DNA from 2 places in the Streptomyces sp. NPDC126499 genome. Region 1 is predicted to be linked to the other one. Evidence: riboswitches for the same ligand, from Rfam matches in the RefSeq annotation. Region 1 holds a riboswitch; the other holds the start of a gene.
What was found. A riboswitch is a leader RNA that binds a small molecule or an ion and turns the genes downstream of it on or off. The one in region 1 is predicted to bind S-adenosylmethionine.
Positions count from the first base shown of each region.

Region 2: linked by a shared signal. The riboswitch ahead of ABTZ91_RS17250 (aminotransferase class V-fold PLP-dependent enzyme) and the one ahead of thrC (threonine synthase) in region 1 are both predicted to bind S-adenosylmethionine.

Region 1 is NZ_JBEOUO010000001.1:380,166-385,173, forward strand. Features, by position in the region: gene ABTZ91_RS01880 (MoaD/ThiS family protein) at 273-551, opposite strand; gene thrC (threonine synthase) at 586-1,908, opposite strand; SAM riboswitch class I at 1,902-2,096, opposite strand; gene ABTZ91_RS01890 (glucosyl-3-phosphoglycerate synthase) at 2,218-3,162, shown strand; gene ABTZ91_RS01895 (hypothetical protein) at 3,321-3,635, shown strand; gene ABTZ91_RS01900 (trehalose-6-phosphate synthase) at 3,665-5,008, shown strand, end outside.
Region 2 is NZ_JBEOUO010000010.1:125,212-130,219, forward strand. Features, by position in the region: gene ABTZ91_RS17240 (cytochrome bc complex cytochrome b subunit) at 1-1,555, shown strand, start outside; gene trpD (anthranilate phosphoribosyltransferase) at 1,690-2,754, shown strand; SAM riboswitch class IV at 2,830-2,947, shown strand; gene ABTZ91_RS17250 (aminotransferase class V-fold PLP-dependent enzyme) at 3,123-4,487, shown strand; gene ABTZ91_RS17255 (Lrp/AsnC ligand binding domain-containing protein) at 4,570-4,851, opposite strand; gene ABTZ91_RS17260 (rhomboid family intramembrane serine protease) at 4,848-5,008, opposite strand, start outside.

The DNA.
Region 1 (5,008 bases):
ATCCGACGAGAATTCTGGGCACGCCGGAAAGGCGGATTGCGGAGAATATGTGGAATTCCGGGGCAAGTCGGGCCCGGCAAAGCGCGCAGATGGTGCACAAGGCACGGGCACTTTGGCTGCATCTTGTCGCGCACGGACGCATTCTCATATGCGCCTGGCATGCGCAGCTGAGGGGGCTTCCCCAACTCTACCGCGCTCAACCATGCTGAATTGCCCCTTCCGCTTCTGGCAGCGGAAGGGGCAATTCAGGGAAAGACCGGGAAAGCGGAGACTCAGCAGCCGCCCGCGACGGCCGGGATGATCGACACGCCCGCTCCGTCCGGCGTCGCCGTCTCCAGGCCCTGCTCGAAGCGCACGTCGTCGTCGTTCACGTACACGTTGACGAAGCGGCGCAGCTTGCCCTGGTCGTCCAGGACGCGGGCGGCGATGCCGGTGTGGTTCTTCTCCAGGTCGGCGATGACCTCGGCGAGGGTGGCGCCCTCGGCGGGCACCTCGGCCTGGCCGCCCGTGTAGGTGCGGAGGATGGTGGGGATGCGGACGTTCACGGCCATGTCTTCGTAACCTTTCGGCGCGCTAGGGCGGGTCTCAGTGGGCCAGGCCGGCGTCGCGGAACGCGTCGAGGCTCGGGCGGATGGTGGCGGTCGCCTGGGAGGTGTCGGCCACCGCGTCCAGGGTCTTGAGTCCGTCGCCGGTGTTGAGGACGACGGTGGTGAGCGAGGGGTCGATGAGACCGGCCTCGACGAGCTTCCGGGTCACGCCGACGGTCACGCCGCCCGCGGTCTCGGCGAAGATGCCCTCGGTGCGGGCCAGGACCTTGATCGCGTCCACGACCTGCTCGTCGTTGACGTCCTCCACGGCGCCGCCGGTGCGGCGGGCGATGTCGAGCACGTACGGGCCGTCCGCCGGGTTGCCGATGGCGAGCGACTTGGCGATGGTGTTCGGCTTCTGCGGGCGGACCACGTCGTGGCCGGCCTTGAAGGCGGCGGAGACCGGGGAGCAGCCCTCGGCCTGGGCGCCGAAGATCTTGTACGGCTTGTCCTCGACCAGACCGAGCTTGATCAGCTCCTGCAGACCCTTGTCGATCTTCGTCAGCTGCGAGCCGGAGGCGATCGGGATGACCAGCTGGTCCGGGATGACCCAGCCGAGCTGCTCGCAGATCTCGTACGCCAGCGTCTTCGAGCCCTCGCCGTAGTACGGGCGCAGGTTGACGTTGACGAAGCCCCAGCCCTCGCCGAGCGGGTCGCCGATGAGCTCCGAGCAGAAGCGGTTGACGTCGTCGTAGTTGCCCTCGATGGCGACGAGGTCACCGCCGTAGACACCGGCCATGACGACCTTGCCCTGCTCCAGGTCGTGCGGGATGAACACGCAGGAGCGGAAGCCGGCCCGGGCGGCGGCGGCGCCGACGGCGCCGGCCAGGTTGCCGGTGGAGGAGCAGGAGAGGGTGGTGAAGCCGAAGGCGCGGGCGGCCTCGATGGCCTGGGCGACGACCCGGTCCTTGAAGGAGTGGGTCGGGTTGCCGGAGTCGTCCTTGACGAACAGCTTGCCCGGCTCGACGCCGATCTCGCGGGCCAGGTTGTCGGCCTGGACGAGCTTGGTCCAGCCGGGGTTCAGGTTCGGCTTGTCGGCGACGTCGGCGGGGACGGGCAGCAGCGGGGCGTAGCGCCAGATGTTGGCGGGGCCGGCCTCGATCCGCTTGCGCAGGGCCTCGGGGTCACCGGTGGGCAGGTCGTACGCGACTTCGAGCGGACCGAAACACAGCTCACAGGCGAAGATCGGGCCGAGCGGGAAGGTCTCACCGCATTCGCGGCAGGAGAGTCCGGACGCGGGACCGAGGTCGACCGGGGTCCGGGGGGAAGCGGTGGTTGCAACCGTCTGTACAGCCATGGAGGCGAGGCCCTTTCTCCTCATCTTCCTCATGACGCATTTCGCCACGAGACGGATTTGGCACCTTCCCTAGTCGGGGGCCTCGCGCATATAAGCAGCGCCCGTCAGGGCTCCACCTGGGGTGGTGGCCGGAGACGGGTGGGCGAGACAAACCGACTGGAGGGTTGCCGGGGCTTCAACGGGCCGTATCCCTCTGCCCCTCTGGATGAGCGGTATTCGATTGTGGAACGCGGTCGGCACCCCGACATGCATCGGGCATCCGCGTTGTTCAAGACTGTAACCGAAGCCTTCCGAGGTGGAGACGGTCGTCCGATCCGCGAGATGGAGATCACGTTGCTGGAAGAAGTGGAGCGCTGGCTGGCCCGGCGGTCCTGGTCGGTGGCCGACCGTCCGCTGGAGCGGATCCTCGCCGCCAAGCGGGGGACGAGGGTGAGCGTGGTGCTGCCGGCGCTGAACGAGGAGGCGACGGTCGGCGCGATCGTCTCCGTGATCCGCCGCGAGCTGATGACGGACGCGGTGCCGCTGGTGGACGAGCTGGTGGTGATCGACTCGGGCTCCACGGACCGTACGGCGGAGGTGGCCGCGGCGGCCGGGGCGCGGGTGGTGGCGCGGGACGCGATACTGCCGCGGATACCGGCGGTGCCGGGCAAGGGCGAGGTGCTGTGGCGCTCGCTGATGGCGACCAGCGGGGACGTGGTCTGCTTCGTCGACGCCGACCTGAGGGACTTCTCGGCGGACTTCGTCTCGGGGATCGTCGGCCCGCTGCTCACCGACCCGGACGTGGACTTCGTGAAGGCGATGTACGACCGCCCGCTGGGCGGCACTCCCGGCCAGGGCGGCCGGGTGACGGAGCTGGTGGCCCGGCCGCTGCTCAATCTGCACTGGCCGCAGCTGGCCGGTTTCGTACAGCCGCTCGGCGGCGAGTACGCGGCACGCCGCTCACTGCTCGAACGGCTGCCGTTCCCGGTCGGTTACGGGGTGGAGCTGGGCCTGCTCGTGGACGCGCTGCACACGGTGGGCCTGGACGCGCTCGCACAGGTGGACGTGGGGGTGCGCAAGCACCGGCACCAGGACGGCCAGGCGCTCGGCCGGATGGCGGCGGCGATCTACCGGACGGCGCAGCTGCGGCTCTCCCGCGGTCATCTGGTGCGGCCGCGGCTGACCCAGTTCGAGCGGAGCGACGAGGGCGGTTTCGCGCCCCGTACGTACGCGGTGGACACGGAGGAGCGGCCGCCGATGGCGGAGATCGCGGAGTACGCGCGCCGGCGCGTGGCCTAGCCGTGGCCGGGTGGCGCTCGCCGCGTGGCCGCCACTCCGTGGTCGTGCCCGGGTGACCGCCGCCGCGTGGCCGGCGACGCCTGGCCGCCGCCGACGCCTGGCCGCCGCCGCGTGGCGTAGCACCGAATGATCATCCTTTCTGCCTAGATTTCCGTTTCATGCGGTGGAGACACGGAACGGGAATCCTGCTGGCAGTCCTCGGCCTCGGCGCCGGACCTCTCTTCCTGGCGGGGGCCGCGCCCGCCGCGGCCCTGGACCGGGCACCGACCTTGGCCCTCCACCCGGCCATGGATCTGGCCGCGGCGCGGGATCCTGACAGGCCGGGGCCGGGCCGGACGGCCGAGGAGCGGCTGTGGCTGCTCGGTGGTCTCGGCCTGGCGCTCGCGGCGACCGGCGTGGTGGCCAGGGCGGCCCTGCGGATCCACCGGGAGCCGCCGGGGAACACCGAGCCTGGCTCGAATCCGCACGTTTGAGCGTTTACCGGACGGGCTAGGTTCGCCATATGGCTTCAGTGCTCGTTGCATCGAACCGCGGCCCGGTCTCGTACACCCTGCGGGACGACGGTGGTCTTGACACCCGGCGGGGCGGTGGCGGGCTCGTCTCCGGCCTCAGCGCCGTCTTTTCGGAGGACTCCGCGGGCGACGGCCTGTGGGTGTGCGCGGCCCTCGGCGACGGCGACCGGGAGGCGGTGCGGCGCGGGATCGCCGAGCCGGGCGTGCGGATGCTGGACATCGACCCGGACGTGTACGCCGACGCGTACAACGGCATCGCGAACTCGGTGCTGTGGTTCCTCCACCACCACCTGTACGACATCCCGCGCGAGCCCGTCTTCGACGCGGCCTTCCGGCGCCGCTGGGACTCCTACCGCGCCTACAACCGCGCCTTCGCCGAGGCCCTCGCCGAGGCGGCGGACGAGGGCGCGGCGGTCCTGGTGCAGGACTACCACCTGGCGCTCGTGCCGGGGCAGCTGCGCGCGCTGCGGCCCGACCTGCGGATCGCGCACTTCACCCACACCCCGTGGGCCTCCCCCGCCTATCTGGCGATGCTGCCGGACGACATCCACGAGGAGCTGGTGGAGGGCATGCTCGGGGCGGACGGGATCGGTTTCCACACCACGGCCTGGGCGGAGGCCTTCCGGGCCGACCCGCAGGTCGCGCGCTCGGCCGGCGGCTCCCGGGTGTCGGTCCATCCGCTCGGCGTCGACGGCGACGAGCTGCGGGCGCTGGCCCACCGGCCTGAGGTCGACGAGCGGCTCGCGGCCCTGCGCGCCGAGGTGGGTGACCGGAAGACGATCGTCCGGGTCGACCGGACCGAGCTGTCCAAGAACATCCTGCGCGGCCTGCTCGCCTACCGGGAGCTCCTGACCGACCGCCCCCAGTGGCGCGGCCGGGTCGTCCACCTCGCCTCCGCGTACCCCTCCCGCCAGGACCTGGAGAGCTACCGCTCCTACACGGCGGCGGTGACCGCGCTCGCGGAGCGGATCAACGAGGAGTTCGGCACGGCGGACTGGCAGCCCGTCCTGGTTTCCGTGCAGGACGACTTCACCCGCTCCCTGGCCGCGTACCGGATGGCCGACGTGGCCCTCGTCAACCCGGTCAGGGACGGCATGAACCTGGTCGCCAAGGAGATCCCCGCCGTCTCCGAGGAGGGCTGCGCGCTGGTGCTGTCCCGGGAGGCGGGGGCGTACGAGGAGCTGCGGGCCGACGCGTTGACGGTGAACCCCTTCGACGTGACCGAGACCGCGGAGGCCCTCCACGAGGCCCTCTCGATGCCCGCCCCGGACCGCGCCGAGCGCACCAAGCGGCTCGCGGCGGCGGCCACCGCCCTGCCGCCGCGGCGCTGGTTC
Region 2 (5,008 bases), on a different contig from region 1:
CCTGGGGATCTACACGCTGGCCAAGGCCAACATGCGGAAGATCTTCCCGGACCACTGGTCCTTCATGCTGGGCGAGGTCTGCCTCTACAGCTTCCTCATCATCATCCTGACGGGCGTCTACCTGACGATGTTCTTCCACCCGTCGATGAACGAGGTGGAGTACACCGGACCGTACGTCCCGCTCCAGGGACAGCTGATGTCCGAGGCGTTCAACTCGACCATGCACATCTCCTTCGAGGTGCGCGGTGGTCTGCTCATCCGGCAGATCCACCACTGGGCGGCGCTGATCTTCCTCGCCGGCATGTTCGTGCACATGATGCGCGTGTTCTTCACCGGCGCGTTCCGCAAGCCGCGTGAGATCAACTGGCTGTTCGGCTTCCTGCTGTTCTTCCTGGGCATGTTCACCGGCTTCACCGGTTACTCGCTCCCGGACGACCTGCTCTCCGGCACCGGTGTCCGCTTCATGCAGGGCGCGATCCTGTCCGTGCCGGTCGTCGGCACGTACCTGTCGATGTTCCTGTTCGGCGGCGAGTTCCCCGGCGGCGACTTCGTCGCCCGGTTCTACTCGGCGCACGTGCTGCTGCTCCCGGGCATCATGCTCGGCCTGGTGGTCGCCCACCTGATCCTGGTGTTCGTGCACAAGCACACGCACTTCGAGGGCCCCGGCCGCACCAACAAGAACGTCGTCGGCATGCCGCTGCTGCCGGTGTACATGGCCAAGGCCGGAGGCTTCTTCTTCCTGGTCTTCGGTGTCATCGCCATCATCTCGGCGATCGCCTCGATCAACCCGATCTGGGCCCTCGGCCCGTACCGCCCGGACCAGGTGTCCACCGGCGCCCAGCCCGACTGGTACATGGGCTTCGCCGAGGGTCTGATCCGTGTCATGCCGGGCTGGGAGATCAACATCTGGGGCCACACCCTGGTCCTGGGCGTGTTCATCCCGCTGGTGATCTTCCCGCTGGTGCTCGGCGCGATCGCGGTCTACCCGTTCATCGAGTCCTGGATCACCGGCGACAAGCGCGAGCACCACATCGCGCAGCGCCCGCGCAACGCTCCGACGCGCACCGCCTTCGGTGTCGCCTGGATCACCGCGTACATGATCATGCTCGTCGGTGGTGGCAACGACCTCTGGGCCACGCACTTCCACCTGTCGATCAACTCGATCACCTGGTTCGTCCGGATCTTCTTCTTCGTCGGACCGGTCATCGCGTTCATCGTCACCAAGCGGATCTGCCTCGGCCTCCAGCGCCGGGACAAGGACAAGGTGCTGCACGGTCGCGAGTCCGGCATCATCAAGCGCCTGCCGCACGGTGAGTTCGTCGAGGTCCACACCCCGCTCAGCCAGGGCGAGCTGCACAAGCTCACCGCGCACGAGCAGTACGCGCCGGCGGAGCTGCCGCCGGCCGTCGACGAGAACGGCGTGGAGCGCAAGATCGGCCGCATGGAGAAGCTCCGGGTCAAGCTCAACCGGGGTTACTACGGCGCGGACAACCAGATCGCCAAGCCCACCGTCGAGGAGTACAAGGAGATCCAGAGCGGCCACGGCCACCACTGATCACCTTGACCTCCTGATGTAGGTCGCCACGGCGAGAGCCCCGTCCATTCGATGGACGGGGCTCTTTGCCGTTCCCGGGGATCGATAGGGTGGGGGTGGCCTTGGAGATACGTACGGACACATCAGGAGCGACCATGAGCGCTGTGCACCCCGCTGGAGGCGAGACCGCGGCGGGCCGCTCCTGGCCCGTCGTCCTGGACGGTCTGCTCGGCGGCCGCGACCAGAGCGCCGAGGACACGGCCTGGGCCATGGACCGCATCCTGCGCGGCGAGGCCACCGACGCGCAGATCGCCGGCTTCGTGGTCGCCCTGCGCGCCAAGGGCGAGACCGTGGAGGAGATCACCGGTCTCGTCCGGACCATGTACGAGCACGCCAACACCATCGAGGTGCCCGGCGCCACCGTCGACATCGTCGGCACCGGCGGCGACGGCGCCAAGACCGTGAACGTCTCCACCATGTCGGCGATCGTCGTCGCGGGCACGGGTGCCAAGGTCGTCAAGCACGGCAACCGGGCCGCGTCCTCGGCCTCCGGCGCCTCCGACGTCCTGGAGAAGCTCGGCGTCAACCTGGAGCTGAGCCCGAAGCGGGTCGCGGAGGTGGCCGAGGAGGCCGGGATCACCTTCTGCTTCGCGGTGAAGTTCCACCCGGCGCTGCGCCATGTGGCGATGGCCCGCAAGGAGCTGGGCATCCGCACGGTGTTCAACTTCCTCGGCCCGCTGACCAATCCGGCCCGCGTCCGGGCCCAGGCCACCGGTGTCGCCGACGCCCGGATGGCCCCGATCGTCGCCGGGGTGCTCGCCGAGCGCGGCTCCTCCGCGCTGGTCTTCCGGGGCGACGACGGCCTGGACGAGCTGACCACCACGGCCACCTCGCGGGTCTGGATCGTCCGGGACGGCACCGTACGCGAGGAGCGCTTCGACCCCAGGGACGTCGGCATCGACCTGGTGCCGGTGGAGGCCCTGCGCGGCGCCGACGCCTCGTACAACGCCGACGTCGCCCGGCGGCTGCTGGCCGGCGAGACCGGTCCGGTCCGTGACGCGGTGCTGCTCAACTCGGCGGCGGCGCTGACCGCCCTGGAGCCGGGGGAGGGCACCCTGGCGGAGCAGCTGCGGGCCGGCATCGAGAAGGCCGCCGAGTCCATCGACTCCGGCGCGGCGCGCCAGGCCCTGGAGCGGTGGATCGCCGTCAGCAACGCGTAGCCGTCGGGTGCGCAACCCCGTCCGGAATACGGACGGGGTTGCGCGCCGACGATCACGTGGCATAGCTTCTGAACAGGTCATGAGTGACAGCCATCAAGGCCCCGGCCGGCTGTCCGGCAACCCTCCGTCCGTGGCGGGGTGCCCCGGGTGAAGACCAGGCCGTGGACAGAAAGGTCCGCGGCAAGCGCGGACCCCTGCGAACCCTGGGGTCCTTGGTCCTCAAGGGAGCAGTCTCGTGAGCAAGCGAATGCGCTAGGGCCTCGAAGCCCCTTCTTCGTCACCCCCTTTTTCCTTTTCCGTGCCTCCGCGGCCGCGTGCCCCCGTCGCGTCGAGGCGCTGAATTCGCCTGCCTTGTACGGGAGTTCGCCATGTCCGTGATCACCGCTGCCGCCGACCAGTCCGTTTGTGCCCCTCTGCCCGTTCTGGGCCGGGACGTCACCGTCCCGCTCGTCACCGGAGGCGAGGTCACCTACGCGGCGCTCGACTACGCGGCCAGCGCCCCGGCCCTTCAGCGCGTGTGGGACGACGTCGCCGCGTACGCCCCGTACTACGGCAGCGTCCACCGCGGTGCCGGATACCTCTCCCAGCTCTCCACCGACCTCTTCGAGAACAGCCGGGCCACCGTCGCCGAGTTCCTCGACTGCCGCCCCGACGACCAGGTGGTCTTCACCCGCTCCACCACCGACTCGCTCAACCTGCTCGCCCGGGCGCTCCCCGCCGACTGCCAGGTCTTCGTCTTCGAGACCGAGCACCACGCGTCCCTCCTGCCCTGGGGCGACGCCCACGTGACCTACCTCGACGCGCCGCGCACCCCGGCCCGGGCCGTCGAGATCCTGGAGCGCGCGCTCGCCGCACGCGACCCCTACGGCCCGGCCCTGGTCTGCGTCACCGGCGCCTCCAACGTGACCGGTGAGCTGTGGCCGGTGAGGGAACTGGCCGCCGCCGCGCACGCGCACGGCGCCCGGATCGTCCTCGACGCCGCCCAGCTGGCGCCCCACCACCCCGTCTCCGTACGGGAGTCGGACGTCGACTGGGTCGCCTTCTCCGGGCACAAGCTGTACGCGCCGTTCGGCTCCGGCGTCCTCGCCGGCCGGGCGGACTGGCTGCGGGACGCCGAGCCGTACCTCGCGGGCGGCGGCGCCTCCCGTACGGTCGCGCGCCGGGCCGACGGCGGTGTGGACGTGGAGTGGCACACCACCGCGGCCCGGCACGAGGCCGGATCGCCCAACGTCATCGGCGTCTACTCCATCGCCTCCGCCTGCAAGGCGCTCACCGAGGCCGGCTTCGACCGGCTCGTCGCCCGCGAGCGGCACCTCATCGCGAAGGTCCGCGAGGGCCTGGCCGAGGTGCCCGAGGTGCGGGTCCTCTCGCTCTTCGGCGACGACGCCCCCCGGGTCGGCGTCATCTCCTTCGTCGTGGAGGGCTGGAACAGCTCCCACTTCGCCGCCGCGCTCTCCGCCGAGTACGGCATCGGCGTCCGCGACGGCCTGTTCTGCGCCCACCCGCTGGTGCGCACCCTGCTCGGCAGCGACCCGCAGGACCCGGGCGCGTGCGGCGCCCCGGAGGCGAACCCCGGCGAGAGGTCGCTGAACGCCATCCGGGTGAGCTTCGGCGCGGGCACTCCCGACGAGCACGTGGAGCGGTTCGTCGGCGCGGTGAAGGAGCTGGTGCGTGACGGCGCCCGGTGGACCTACCGCACCGAGGACGGCCGCTGCGTCCCCGACCGCGGCTGACCGCTCCCTCGTACGGGTGAAGCCGGCCTCCCGCGGGGGAGAGGCCGGCTTCAGCCGTGTCCGTACGGGGGCCGGTACCGGGTCAGGACTCCAGGCCGATGGCGAAGGCCGCGTCCAGGTCGTGCTGCGAGTAGGCCCGGAACGCCACGTGCGTGTCGGTGGCCTCGACGCCCGGGATCTTGGAGATCCGGCCCGGGATCACATCGGCCAGGTCGTCGTGGCGCGCCACCCGGACCATCGCGATCAGGTCGTACGTACCGGTGACGGAGAAGACCTCGCTGACGGTGTCGATCGCGGCGATCGCCTCGGCGATCTCGGGGATGCGGTCCACGCTGGTCTTGATGAGCACGATCGCGGTGATCACGGCTGGCTTTCTCCCTCGGTGGCCGCGGCTGGTGGCTTCACTCTATCGGCACCCCTGTACCGCGCCCACGCGAAGACGAAGCCGATCCCGAAGCCCACCACGTGCGCCAGATACGCCACCCCGGGACCCGAGCCCGCCGAGCGGGCCGCCAGCCACT